One region of the Micromonospora sp. NPDC048905 genome, then DNA from elsewhere that is predicted to be linked to it. Evidence: riboswitches for the same ligand, from Rfam matches in the RefSeq annotation. Region 1 holds a riboswitch; each other region holds the start of a gene.
The links. A riboswitch is a leader RNA that binds a small molecule or an ion and turns the genes downstream of it on or off. The one in region 1 is predicted to bind S-adenosylmethionine.
Positions count from the first base shown of each region.

Region 2: linked by a shared signal. The riboswitch ahead of AB0C01_RS09490 (aminotransferase class V-fold PLP-dependent enzyme) and the one ahead of AB0C01_RS02060 (ABC transporter substrate-binding protein) in region 1 are both predicted to bind S-adenosylmethionine.
Region 3: linked by a shared signal. The riboswitch ahead of thrC (threonine synthase) and the one ahead of AB0C01_RS02060 (ABC transporter substrate-binding protein) in region 1 are both predicted to bind S-adenosylmethionine.
Region 4: linked by a shared signal. The riboswitch ahead of AB0C01_RS07585 (hypothetical protein) and the one ahead of AB0C01_RS02060 (ABC transporter substrate-binding protein) in region 1 are both predicted to bind S-adenosylmethionine.

Region 1 is NZ_JBEZFV010000001.1:451,490-454,879, forward strand. It holds gene AB0C01_RS02055 (amino acid transporter) at 1-1,385, shown strand, start outside; SAM riboswitch class IV at 1,472-1,583, shown strand; gene AB0C01_RS02060 (ABC transporter substrate-binding protein) at 1,865-2,803, shown strand; gene AB0C01_RS02065 (amino acid ABC transporter permease) at 2,843-3,390, shown strand, end outside.
Region 2 is NZ_JBEZFV010000003.1:284,571-287,960, forward strand. It holds gene AB0C01_RS09485 (FUSC family protein) at 1-419, shown strand, start outside; gene AB0C01_RS09490 (aminotransferase class V-fold PLP-dependent enzyme) at 435-1,700, opposite strand; SAM riboswitch class IV at 1,747-1,867, opposite strand; gene AB0C01_RS09495 (PrsW family intramembrane metalloprotease) at 1,891-3,372, shown strand.
Region 3 is NZ_JBEZFV010000003.1:263,174-266,563, forward strand. It holds gene AB0C01_RS09400 (metalloregulator ArsR/SmtB family transcription factor) at 1-102, opposite strand, end outside; gene AB0C01_RS09405 (DMT family transporter) at 194-1,162, shown strand; SAM riboswitch class I at 1,306-1,441, shown strand; gene thrC (threonine synthase) at 1,452-2,738, shown strand; gene AB0C01_RS09415 (GNAT family N-acetyltransferase) at 3,114-3,390, shown strand, end outside.
Region 4 is NZ_JBEZFV010000002.1:656,890-660,279, forward strand. It holds gene pglX (BREX-2 system adenine-specific DNA-methyltransferase PglX) at 1-741, shown strand, start outside; SAM riboswitch class IV at 1,252-1,372, shown strand; gene AB0C01_RS07585 (hypothetical protein) at 1,401-2,003, shown strand; gene AB0C01_RS07590 (hypothetical protein) at 2,179-3,165, shown strand; gene AB0C01_RS07595 (GIY-YIG nuclease family protein) at 3,125-3,390, opposite strand, start outside.

The DNA.
Region 1 (3,390 bases):
TCGTGCTGGTGGCGGCCTACCTGGCGCTGAACGCGGTGGTGGTGGTCGACGCGCTGTGGCGGGTGGTGACGCACCCGAGCGCCGTCGGGGACTGGACGACCATGCTGACCACCGGGCACGGCGATCCCTGGCTGGTGGTCGGGTTGTCGCTGCTGGTCTTTCCGAAACTGGCGTTGGGCCTGTCCGGCTTCGAGACCGGGGTGGCCGTGATGCCGAGCGTACGGGGCGACCCACAGGACTCCGAGGATCGACCGTTGGGCCGGATCCGCGGCGCGCGCCGGCTGCTCACCACCGCCGCGGTGATCATGAGTGTCTTCCTGATCACCAGCAGCGTGACGACCACCATCCTGATCCCGGCGGAGGACTTCCGGCCGGGCGGGCCGGCGAACGGCCGGGCGCTGGCCTACCTGGCGCACCAGCACCTCGGGGAGGTGTTCGGCACCGTCTACGACCTGTCCACCATCGGGATCCTGTGGTTCGCGGGGGCGTCCGCGATGGCCGGACTGCTCAACCTCGTCCCCCGTTACCTGCCCCGCTACGGCATGGCACCGGCCTGGGCGCGGGCCGTCCGGCCGCTCGTGCTGGTCTTCACCACGGTGGCCTTCCTGATCACGGTCGTCTTCGATGCCAGCGTGGACGCGCAGGGCGGCGCGTACGCAACAGGTGTGCTGGTGTTGATCACGTCCGCGGCGACGGCGGTGACGCTCGCGGCGGCCCGGCGGCGTCAGCGCGGTCGCACCGTCGCGTTCGGCGTCATCGCGGTGGTCTTCGTCTACACCACCCTGGCGAACGTGGTGGAACGCCCCGACGGCGTCAAGATCGCGGCCTGTTTCATCGGCGGGATCATCGTGGTCTCGGTGCTGTCCCGGGTGTCTCGGGCCTACGAGCTGCGGGTGGACCGGATCGAGCTGGATCCGGTCGCCACCCGGATGATCGACGAACGCGCCGGACGGCGAATCCGGCTCGTCGCCCACGAGCCCGACCGGCACGACGAGGCCGAGTACCGCGCGAAGTTGGCACAGACGATGGCGGACAACGACTTCCCCGACGACAGCGACGTGATCTTCGTCGAGGTGCACGTCACCGACCCGTCGGACTTCCAGACCGAGTTGCTGGTACGCGGCGGCCTGGCCGACGACAGCTTCGCGGTGCTCAGTCTGACCAGCTCCTCGGTGCCCAACGCGCTCGCCGTCCTGCTGCTGGAGATCCGCGACCGCACGGGGCGGCGACCGCACATCTACTTCGAGTGGAGCGAGGGCGGCCCGGCCCGCAACTTCCTGCGCTACCTGGCGTTCGGGCAGGGCGCGATCGCCTCGGTCACCCGGGAGATCCTGCGCCGCCAGGAACCCGACCCGTGTCGCCGGCCGCACGTGCACGCCGGCTGACCTGCGGGCCGAGCATCCTCCGCGCACGGTGAGCGTGGTCATAACGACTGGACGATCCACCCGTGCGTGCTGCTAGCCTCGCTGCAGGTCATGAGTGCCAGCGCGAAGCCCCGGCTCGCTGGCCGGCAACCCTCCTCCGCGGTGGGGTGCCCCGGGTGAAGACCAGGCACCGGCACGACGTCGGTGCAAGCGTGGCCTGGCACCCAGGTCAGCACAGACCCGGGAGACCCATGCGCATCCTCAGCACCGCCCCACCGACCGATGTCGCGCAACTCCGCGCCGGTCAGCCCACGCCGGCACTGACCCGGCGGCGGCACGTGGACATGATGCGAATGTGCAGCGCCGCGTGTCGACGCGGCCCTCGGCACTAACTAGCACACCTCTCTTTTTCCGAGCCTTTCCAGCGGTACGCCCATCGGGCGCACCGTCGGCGGCACACGTCCGTGCCCGCCGAGACATGACCCCTTTCGGAGACACCCGTGCGAATCCTTCCTGCCCTGACCCGTGCCGCAGCCCTGGGCGCGGCCACGATCCTGGCCGCCACCGCTCTCACCGCCTGCGGCGACGACACCTCGTCCGACGCCACCGCCAACCCGTACGGCCTGGCGCAGCCGGGCGTGCTGCGGGCCGGCACGCTGACCGACGCCCCGCCGAACGTGTACCTCAAGGACGGCAGGTTCACCGGCTTCGACAACGACCTGCTGACCGCCGTGGCCGGCAGGCTCGGCCTCACTGTCGAGTTCGTCGGCACCGACTTCTCCGCGCTGCTGTCCCAGGTCAACAACCACAAGTTCGACGTGGGCAGCTCCTCGATCACCATCACCGAGGCGCGCAAGAAGACCGTCGACTTCGGCAACGGCTACGACTTCGGCTACTTCGGCCTGGACGTGCCGGCCGGCTCGCCGATCACCGGCTTCGACCAGCTCGCCGGCAAGCGGGTCGTGGTGGTGCAGGGCACTGTGCAGGACGACTACGCCACCGGTCAGCAGCTCGACCCGGTCCGGGTGCCGGACTACAACGGCGCGATCAACCAGCTCAAGGCCGGCACCGCCGACGCGTGGATCGCTCCGGCCGAAATCGGCGAGAAGTCGGCCGCCGACAGCACCGGCAAGATCACCGTGGCGGCCAAGCAGCTCAGCCCGGCGCCGACCGCGTACGCCGTGGCCAAGGGCAGCGACAAGCTGCGCGAGGCGCTGAACAAGGGCCTCGACGAGGTCATCGCGGACGGCACCTGGAGCCGGTTGCAGGCGCAGTACTACCCCGGTCGGCCGATCCCGGCGGACTTCACGCCGGGCAGCGGCACCGTGTCGGCACCGACCGCGTCGGGCACGTCGTCGAAGCCGTCGGCGTCCGCGTCGGCCGTGCCGTCGGCGTCCGCGTCGGCCGTGCCGTCGGCGTCCGCGTCGGCCGCGTCCTGACCCGGTGACGAGCGAGCAGGGCGGTAGGAGAGGCGACCGATGGATCCGTTGAGCACGCTGTGGGAGACCTTCTTCGACATCGACGCGATGCGCGAGGCGCTGCCCGAGATGCTGACCGTCGGGTTGCCCAACACACTGATCCTGGCGGTCTCCGCCGCCCTGCTCGGCTCGGTGCTGGGCCTGCTGTTGGCCGTCGCCGGCATCTCGCGCAGCCGTTGGCTGCGCTGGCCGGCGCGGGTCTACACCGACGTGTTCCGAGGACTTCCGGCCGCGGCGACGATCCTGCTGATCGGCGTCGGGCTGGCGCCGCTGGGCATGCAGGTCTGGGGACCGGACCCCTACCCGTTGGGCATCCTGGCGCTGTCGCTGATCGCGGCCGCGTACATCGGGGAGATCTTCCGGTCCGGCATCCAGTCGGTGGAGGCCGCCCAACTGGAGGGCGCCCGCGCCCTCGGCTTCTCCTGGACCGACGCGATGCGGCTGGTGATCATCCCGCAGGGCATCCGGCGGGTGTTGCCGGCCTGGGTGAATCAGCTCATCGCCCTGATCAAGGACTCCAGCCTGGTCTACTTCCTCGGCCTGGTGGC
Region 2 (3,390 bases), on a different contig from region 1:
CGATCGACCGGGCGATGCGCAACACCGGCACGCTGATCCGCCGGTCCGTCACGTTGATCGAGGACGACGAGCCGGTACCCGATCCGATGCCGGACGCGATGGGCCACCTCGCCGAGTCGGTCCGGCTGCTCAAACACGAGTTCGCCGCCGGCGAGGAACCGGAGAAGGCCCGGGAGCGGTCGCTGCGCGCGGTCAGCGAGGCGGGTCGGGCGTACGGCGCCGGCGTCGGCTTCTCCGGCAGCGTGGTCGTCGCCCAGATCCGGACCACCGCCAGCGACCTGCTGGTGGCCTCCGGGATCGAACAGGAGGAGGCGAACCGGTGGATCCGCACCGCCTTCGGGGAGCAGGAGCGGCCGGTCGGTGAGCCGGCCGAGCCGGGCGAGGCGCCGAAACCGCCGACCGCCCCGCCCGTCGGCTGACCGCGGCCGCGCTCCTCAGCCCAACTCGGCGAGCGCCGCGAGCAGCCGGTCCACCTGCTCGACGGTGCTGCCCAGGCCGAGGCTGGCGCGCAACGCCGTGGGCGGCAGGTCCCGTCGGCCGGTACGCCCCGCCGCCTCGGCGAGCAGCCGCCGGGCCAGCGGGTGGGCACAGAACAACCCGTCGCGCACGCCGATCCGGTGCGTGCTGGCCAGCCGCGCGGCCACGTCGGCGGAGTCCCAGCCGGCGACCACGAACGAGACGATGCCGACCCGCGGCGCGTTCGGGCCGAAGGTGCGCAGCTCCACCACGTGCGGCAGCGCCTCGATGCCGGTCCGCAGTCGCGTCAGCAGCGCCTGCTCGTGGGCGGCCAGCGCATCCCGGTCGGCCCCGCCGAGCGCCGTGCACACGGCCGCCAGCGCGACCGCGCCGAGCAGGTTCGGTGTGCCACCCTCGTGCCGGGCCGGACCGGTTGCCCAGGTCACGTCGTGGGTGGCCGGGCCGACGTGGCTGGTGGCGCCCCCACCCGCCAGGTACGGCGGGGCGGCGTCCAGCCAGTCCGCCCGGCCGATCAGCACGCCCGCACCGAACGGCGCGTACAGCTTGTGGCCGGACACGGCCAGGTAGTCGACGTCCAGCGCCAACAGGTCGACCGGGGCGTGCGGGGCGAGTTGTGCGGCATCGAGCACGATCCGGGCACCGTGCCGGTGCGCCACCCGGGCCAGCTCGGCGACCGGCCACCGCTCACCCGTCACGTTGCTCGCACCCGTCACCGCGACCAGCACCGGCAGCGCCGGGTTGCTGCCCCGGCGCAGCTCGGTGAGGGCGGCGGCGAGGTCGCGTACCGCCCCGGCGGGATCGGCCGGCACCGGCAGCCGTACCGAACCGCGGGGCCAGGGCAGCAGGTTGGCGTGGTGCTCGCCCGCGAAGGTGACCACCGTGGTGCCGGCCGGCAGCGACCGCGCCAGCAGGTTGAGCGCGTCAGTGGTGTTGCGGGTGAAGATCACGTGATCGTCTGCCCGGGCGTTGAAGAAGTCACCGATCGTCTGCCGGGCCTGCTCGTACGCGAGGGTGCAGCGCCGCGACAGCGCGCCCGCGCCGCGATGCACGCTGGCGTACCAGGGCAGCAGTTCGGCCACCGCGTCGGCCGCGGCCCGCGCGCAGGGTGCGCTCGCCGCGTAGTCCAGGTTGATCTCACCGGGCACGCCGAGGACGTCCAGCGGCACCGACGCGGGCGCGACGGTGGGCAGGGTGGGCAGCGAGGGAACGAGGGTGACGGGCACGCCGGAACCTCCGGGGTCAGGGACCCCGGGTGCGGCATCGGGACGGGGTCCGCGCTTGCCCAGCACACCGATCGGGCTGGGCCCGGTCATCACCCGGGGCACCCCACCGCGAACTCGACGAGGGTTGCCGGCCAGCAAGCCGGGGCTGAACGCTGGCACTCGTGACCTGCGGGCAGCATAGCGGCAACCGATGCGACCGGACCAGCCGGCGGCGGATGGCTACGCTGACCGCATGGCCGACACCCCGCCCGGTACGCCCCTGCCGTCGCCGCCCGCGCCCGTGGCTCCGTCCGTCGGCGGAGCGCCCCGGATGCCGCTGCGCCGGCTGGGCTGGCGGCGGTTCTTGGCGTTGGCCGGGGTGGTGCTGCTCATCGCCGCCTGCGCGGTGTTCATGGTCTTCAGGCTCGGCCAGTCGCTCGGCGCGCAGGCACTGCTGATCGGGGTGGCCGCCGCCATCCTGCCGGTGCCGGTGCTGGTCGCCTGCTTCCTCTGGCTGGACCGGTACGAACCGGAGCCGTTGAAGTATCTGATCTTCTGCTTCGCCTGGGGAGCATTCGTCTCCACCGCCGCCTCGCTCACGGTCAACGAATTCGCCGCCAACCGGTTCGCCGCCTGGGGGCTGCCCGACGCGCTCACCGGCGTGCTGGTGGCGCCGTTCATCGAGGAGTTGACCAAGGCGCTGGGCCCGATCCTGCTGCTGGTGTTCCGGCGACGGGAGTGGTCCGGGATCACCGACGGCCTGGTCTACTGCGGGCTGTCCGCGGTCGGCTTCGCCATGGTGGAGAACATCCTCTACCTGGGTGGGCTGGGCTACGCGTCCGGAGCCGACCGGTACGGTCCGGTGACCGGCGTCAACCAGGTCATCTCGATCTTCATCCTGCGGATCCTGCTGTTCGGGTTCGCCCATCCGCTCTTCACCTCGATGACCGGTGTGGGGCTGGGCATCGCGGCGCGGACGGCCGACCGGCGGGTCCGGGTGCTCGCCCCGATCGCCGGCCTGCTGCTGGCGATGATGTTGCACGGCACGTGGAACCTGCTGCCCACGCTTACCCAGGCCACCGGCGAGGCGTTGATCATGCTGTACGGCTTCCTGGGCCTGATGGTGCCGGTCTTCTTCGGCATGGTGGGTTTCGCGGTGTGGTTGCGCGCCTGGGAGGGGCGGCTCACCGAGCGGACCCTGCCGGACTACGTCCGCGCCGGTTGGCTGAGCCCACCCGAGGTGGCGGCGCTGAGCAGCCTCGGCCGGCGGCACGCGGCCCGCAGTTGGGCGCGGCGGGTGGCCGGCGACGCCGGGGTGCGGGCGATGCGCGGCTACCAGTCCGCCGCCACCCGACTGGCCCTGCTGCGCGACGGCTCGCTGCGCGGCCTGGACCGCAAGCCCGCCGACCAGGAACGGACCGCGCGGGAGGAGCGGGAGCTGCTGGACGCGATGAACGCGTACCGGTCGTTCTTCGTCGGCCGGGACCCGCAGGCCCCGACGGGGGTCTGGGACGGCAGCCGCTACCACCTGCGCTTCCCGGACGGTACGCAGCGGCCGGTGGAAGCGCCGGACGACCCGGTGGTGCCGATCCCGGTGGTGCTGGCCCCCGCGCCACCGCCTCCGGTGGGCTACGCCCCGCCCGGTTGGCCCGGCCCGCGCTCGGCGGCGCCGTGGCCCACGGGACACCCCTGACGGCAGGCGCCCCCGGCC
Region 3 (3,390 bases), on a different contig from region 1:
CTCGACAAGCGCCCGCACGATCTGTAGCCGCACGTCGTCGGCGAGTGCGGCCAGCACGGTGGTGACCGGTACGTCGGTCAGGTCGGGTTCGTGCGGCTCCATGTGACCAGTGTAACCCTTGTTCGACAACTCTCGAACAACGCCCTAGGGTCGGTGTCGTTGGTTCGACGATACTCGAACATTGGAGCTGACGATGCGACCCCGTGCCGCCGCCTACCCGCTGCTCGCCGTGCTCGGTTGGGGCGTGATGTTCCCGGTCCTGGCCAGTGCGCTGACCCGGGTCGACCCGCTCAACCTCACCACCGCCCGCTACCTGCTCGCCAGCGCCATCCTGGTCGCGATCCTGCTGCTCCGCGAAGGTTCCGGCGCGCTGCGGCACGGCGGCCGGACGGGCGAGATCGTGCTGCTCGGCGTGGTCGGCTTCGCCGGCTTCAACGTGCTCACCAACCTGGCGCTCGAACACGCCGCCCCGCAGCAGATCGCCCTGTTCGTGGCCACCACCCCGCTGATCACCCAGTTGGTCCGCTGGGCGCGCGACGGCGTACGGCCGAAGCCGCTCTTGCTGGCCCTCTCCCTGGTGGCGCTCCTCGGAGTCGGCCTGGTGATCACCCGCGGGAGCCTGGCCGGGCTCGGCCAGTTCGGTCTCGGTGGGCTGATGATGATCGGCGCGGTCCTCGGCTGGGGCATCTACACACACGGTGCCAGCCGGTTCGGCGACTGGTCCCCGCTGCGCTTCACCACCCTGACGGCGCTCGCCGGCACGGCGGCCATGCTGGTCACGAGCATCGGCGCGGACGCCGTCGGCTGGCAGCACGCGCCGGCCGCCGCCGACCTCGCGGCGGTCACCCCACAGTTGGCGTACGCGGTGGTCGTCGGCGCGGTCATCGCGGTCCTGGCCTGGAACACCGGTGTGCAGCGGCTCGGTGCCGCCAACGCGGCGCTGTTCATGAACCTGGTCCCGGTCACCACCTTCGCGGTGCAGATCGCCCGCGGCTACCGCCCGGAGCCCATCGAGCTGGTCGGAGCCGCCATCACGATCGGTGCGCTGGTCGCCGCGAACCTCGCCACCCGGCCTCGGATCCGGCCCTCGTCCCCGCCGCAGTCGACCGCGACCACGGACCAGATCGCCGTGGTCGACCCGGTCGCGGTGAGCGCCCGCTGACCCACCTGCCGGCGCCCCCGGGCCCCGCAGTTGGGGACGGGAGGCGCCGCCGCCGGTGACTCGCTGAGTTGTTCGGCTCACAGCGTGGGATCCGCGGTGGAGGCGACGCAGATAGTTGCCTAGACTCGACGGCACAACTGCATACCTCATCCAGAGGGGCTGAGGGATACGGCCCGACGACGCCCCGGCAACCACCCTGCGCGCTCACCGCTGAGCGACCCGCGGGGCAGGTGCCAATTCCGTCCCCGCCGCACCGTGCGATGTGGGGAAAGATGAGAGGACTCTCGACATGACGTCGACGCTCGCCGCCTCCGGCATCGACACCTCCGCCAGCCCCGCCCGCGCCCTGGTCTGTCGGGCCTGCTCGGCCCGTTACCCGCTCGTCGCCCAGCACGCCTGCTACGAGTGTTTCGGCCCCCTCGAAGTCGACTACGACATCGCCGCCCTGGCCACCGTCACCCGTGAGCAGATCGAGGCCGGCCCGGAGAACATCTGGCGCTACGCCGCACTGCTCCCCGCCGGGCAGGACCCAGCCAGCCGGGTCACCCTCGACCCGGGACTGACCCCACTGGTGGCGGCCCCGCACCTCGCCGCCGAGCTGGGCATCACCGCGCCGCTGTGGGTCAAGGACGACAGCGCCAACCCGACCCACTCCTTCAAGGACCGGGTCGTCTCGGTGGCCCTCACCGCCGCGAAGGCGCTCGGCTTCACCCGGTTCGCCTGCGCGTCGACCGGCAACCTGGCCAACTCGGTGGCCGCGCACGCCGCCCGTGCCGGGGTGCCCTCGGTGGTCTTCATCCCCAGTGACCTGGAGCAGGGCAAGGTCATCACCACCGCCGTCTACGGCGGCGAGTTGGTCGCGATCGACGGCTCGTACGACGACGTCAACCGGCTCTGCGGCGAGTTGGTGGAGACCGACGAGTTCGAGGACACCGCGTTCGTCAACGTGAACGTCCGGCCGTACTACGCGGAGGGCTCCAAGACCCTCAGCTACGAGGTGGCCGAGCAGCTCGGCTGGCGCATCCCGGCGCAGGTGGTCATCCCGATGGCCAGCGGCGAGCTGCTCACCAAGATCGACAAAGCGTTCTCCGAGCTGGTGGAGATCGGCCTGGTCGAGGCGCCGGCCGGCGGCTGGAAGGTCTTCGGCGCCCAGTCCGCGGGTTGCAACCCGATCGCCACCGCGCTGCACGCGGACACCGACACGATCATCCCGGTCAAGCCCACCGGCATCGCCAAGTCGCTCAACATCGGCGACCCGGCCGCCGGCGTCTACGCGCTGGAGGCGGTCCGCCGCACCGGCGGCTGGATGGAGTACGCCGACGACGACGAGATCCGCGCCGGCATCCGCGATCTGGCCCGCACCACGGGCGTCTTCGCCGAGACCGCGGGCGGGGTGACCGTGGCGGTGCTCCGCAAGCTCGTCGAATCCGGTCGGCTCGACCCGACCGCGGAGACCGTGGTGTTCAACACCGGCGAAGGTCTGAAGACCGTCGACGCGGTGGCCGGCCAGGTCGGACCGACCCACCACATCAAGCCCTCGCTGCGCGCCGCCCGCGACGCCGGCCTCCTCGGCTGACCCACCCCGCCACCCGCTCGCCGGCCGGCCCGTGGCCGTTCGCCGGCGGCCGTCGGTCGGTTGGGGTTGATCCACTCGGGTTCCTGGAAGGCGCGGTGTCCGTCCGGCCCGGACACCCCGTTCCCAGGAAATCCGAGTGGATCACTCTGTGACTGAGATTTCGCTGTGAGTGTGGAAAACCCGCCGCTGCGGACTTGACGGCAGGAACCGGACGGCGCAAGATGCTCCGTGCGGGAGGGCATTTCGCCGAAGACTTTTGAAGTTCTTGCGACCCAACGCCGGAGGCGTTGTGCGAGTGTCCCTCCCGACCACGTTCGATCGGGCCAGCGAGTAATTCGCTGGCCCGATCGCTTTTCCGGGCGCACGCTCAGCGCCATGAGCATCACGATCGCGTCGTTCGACGGCACCGACCGAGCCGCGGTCGACGAGGCGTACCTGATCGGCGCGGCGGCCAAAGACGCCGATCTGCCGGACCTTCCACCCTTCTGCCGGCGACGCTTCGACGCGATCTTCCACACGCCGATGCCCGGTGTCGAGTCGCTCTGGGCGCTGGCCCGGCTCGACGGGGTGCCGGCCGGTCACCTCCAACTGGACCTGCCCTACCTCGACAACACCGACAACGCCGGCGCGGAGCTGACCGTGCATCCCGATC
Region 4 (3,390 bases), on a different contig from region 1:
GACACCATGGCGGCCGGAGCGGTGCGGACCTGGCTGCTCGACAGGTGCGAGACGGCTGAGCTCTGGTACGACAGCGCAGACGGCGCAAGGCGTGCACGACCGCGAACAATGGTGGAGCTAGCCGAGCTGCTGGGCGAGGACCCGGCGTTCATCCAGGCCGCTGAACTGTACGCACCAGGCCAACCGCTGGTCGACGTCGTAAGAGACCTGTTCGCGGACGAGGTCGTCCCCCACCTCGCCGCCCTACGTTACCGAGACTCGGGCATCGCAAAGCGCGCTCAGTGGGAGGAGACGTGGCGGCTACAACGGGAGCAGGACCAGGGTCTTACTGAGCCGGCCCTGATACCACCGAAATACACCAGCGCCGACTTCCTGAAGGTGAGCTACTGGCGACACCGTGGCAAGTACGACGTGCCTGGCGAACGGTTCGTGTCCTATGCGCGCTCGGGAGGCGCCATCAAGGACGCCATGGTGGGGTGGGCCGGCTGGCCCGTCGAGGATCGGGCAATGGTGTTATCAAGCCTCGCGTCGGCCGCGCCGACCCGCGAGGACGGCGTTCCGCTGCTCGCCGGGCTGCTCGAGTTGCTGCCGTGGGTAAAGCAATGGTGTAGCGACCAGCAGTACGAGAGCCACCGCACCCTGCTAGACGACTTGATGGTCCGGTGGGATGTCATCGAGGAGGATCTACGCGCTTGGCGTCCACTGAAATCGAATCGCGGGCGTCCCCGCAAGCACAGCTGATCGATAGCTCAGTCAGGCCGTCTGACTACCAGAACTATCCACATGATGATCCTTCCGGCTCCACTGGGCTCTTCACTGACGTACTGGCCCTCGGCACCGATCTGCCCGATCCTGCGGGTGCAGTCGAGCGGGTCAGGTAGATCGTCAGTTCAACGGTCAGCCTGCCTGAGGGGGTCTACCGGTTCGGGGACAGCCCTGCGCCAGTTCCGGCAGGTACTGACGCACGTACGCGCCGCCTCCGGCGACGTCTCCCCCACGGCTCTCGACCTACGTTTCAACATCGGCATACTGCTGGTCTCCGAAGACAAGGCCACCGAGGCCGCGGACGAGCTGCAACCGCTGCACGACGACCTCTGCGTGGTCTACGGGCCAGACCATGAGCTGACCCGGGAAGTCGCCGACCTGCTCGCCCGGCTCCGACTCGCCGCCGACGGATGGTTCCGCACCGCCGTCGGCTCAGGTCTCCCCCGCGGGTTGCTGCCGGCCTCGATGATCTCTATGCTTCCTGGGCGTCAAGAGTGGTCAGCGTCAAGCCTCCCGGCTTGCTGACCCGGCAACCGCGCCATCCGCGCACGGTGCCTCCGGGGGAAGACCAGGCCGACCGCAAGCAGCGGTACGGCAAGAGCGGGTGCCTCCTGGCACCGGAGAGCGAGTTCACGGTGCCATCCGAAGAGCTGAACCTTGCCGCTTTCGCGGTCTGCCTGACCTGCGGGCACCTCCGCGACGGTGCCCCACGCGAGCAGCGGTGCCGCTGCCAGCCGCGTACGCCGGAGTGGGAGCAGCAGTGGCAGGGCCAGGACATCTCCAGTGACCTCGACCTGTGCCTGTTGTGTGTCCGGGACACGGTGACCACCCGAACCCGGTGGTCGTGGCTGGCCTGCGAAACCTGCCGACACGTCTCGCAGGTCGTCGGCGAGCGGTACGGCCACCGCGCCGCACTGCCGCTGGGCCGGCACTCGATCATGAACGGCGACGTGGTCCAGCCGCACACGGCCACGGCCACCAAGGTCGCCGCGTCGCTGGTGGCCTCCGTGCGGCGTGGCAACGAGCTGCGTGACTGGCAGCAGGTGGAGTTCGACCGGCTCGCCGAGCCACTACGCCCAGGCGGCCCAACCGTGCCGTTGGCCGAGTGGCAGCGACGGTGCCCGCCCTCGCTCGGAGCGAGCGTAGACGCCTTCGACCGCTACGGCGTCATGCCCGTACCCAACGACCTCAGCACCCTTCGGCAGGCCCAGACCGAATTCCTGTCCACCGCTCGTTGATCGCCAGTCCAGCCGGCTGCTGTTGGTGGTACCCGATCTCGCCAACAGCAGCCGTGCTGGCCATCGCCCATCGACGGTCCGGTGACGACGGGCAGCTCGGATGCCGCGCCGTTCGATAGCATTCGACCATGATGGACAGTGGCGGGCAGCGGCGTCGGTGCCCGGTGGTCGAAGCATGACCATCATTAGTGGTTGGCCGGCGCTGACCGTGGCCTTGAGCAACAGAGCCTCGCCAGCGAGATTGTTCATTCAGGAGCGGTTCGGCCGCTGGCAGGACCTGCAGGCACGGTATCGGGAATCCGTGGGCCCCCTTGTCGTGCCTGGGAGCCAGGCGAACCCTGGCACCATCGGCTCCGCGTTCGACTGGATGGTGCGCTTCATGGTGCATCCCAGTCCGGACCTGCGTTTGGCACTGCTCGGCGCGCGCACTCCCCCGCTACGGCATGCGGTCCACGAACTGGCGCGCACGCTGAATTACTCCCAAACCGGCGACAGCGTGGGGACCTGCCGGTTCAGCGGGCCGGCCGCAGGCAGCGAAGCCGACCATCAACTCCTTGCCCGGGCGTGCTGGGCGCTGGCGCTCCTTACCGACCTGTACCGGGTCGGTCCCACACCCGGATCCCCGTTGATGGCCCTGGCCCCAAGGTCCATCAACGCCGAGAAGCTACTTGAGCTCGCCCCACCCGCGGCGCTCGACGAACTCCAGACTCTGCGCGCCTTCGCCGAGCGGAGCCTCCTGCCGTCCCTGTCGGCACGGCATGGCGCGTGGGCCCTCGGGCCGACCTTCGCCGGATCATCGCTGATGAACGCCGACGCCGACCTGATCGCCGCAGGCCTGCTGCTCGAACTCAAGACGGGCCTCGGCAGCAAGCACCGCGATGGGACGCGACGCTCATCATTGGAAGCACCGACCATCATGCAGCTGCTCGGCTACGTACTGCTGGACTTCCCTGACGAGTTCGCTATCGAAGCCGTCGGCGTTTACAGCGCCCGCTACGCACACCTGACGACGTTGCGCCTACCGGAACTCCTGGCTGAGTTGGCGGGCCGGCCCGTCGACCTGAAGGAAGAACGTGTCGCATTTCGTCAGCTGCTCCACAGCTGCTCCACGGGCGACCACTTTAGTCCTCGCGTCGGAGACCATCTATGTAGCCCTGAATGAGGGCGGACGCGTCGCGGAAGTCGAGGTCGAAGAACTCACGGTCCTTGCGTACCCGGTAGGGCGCCAATCGAGCATGCAGCTCGGCCTCTACCGACGGAGCATCCGCGACCACCCACAAAGCGCGCACGCCATACGGGATCACAACGCCTGTCGCCCGGTTGATCTCCCTCACCCGCTCCTCGACGGTCCGCTCGGTGTAGCCAATCTTCAGCACCCGCGGCTGCT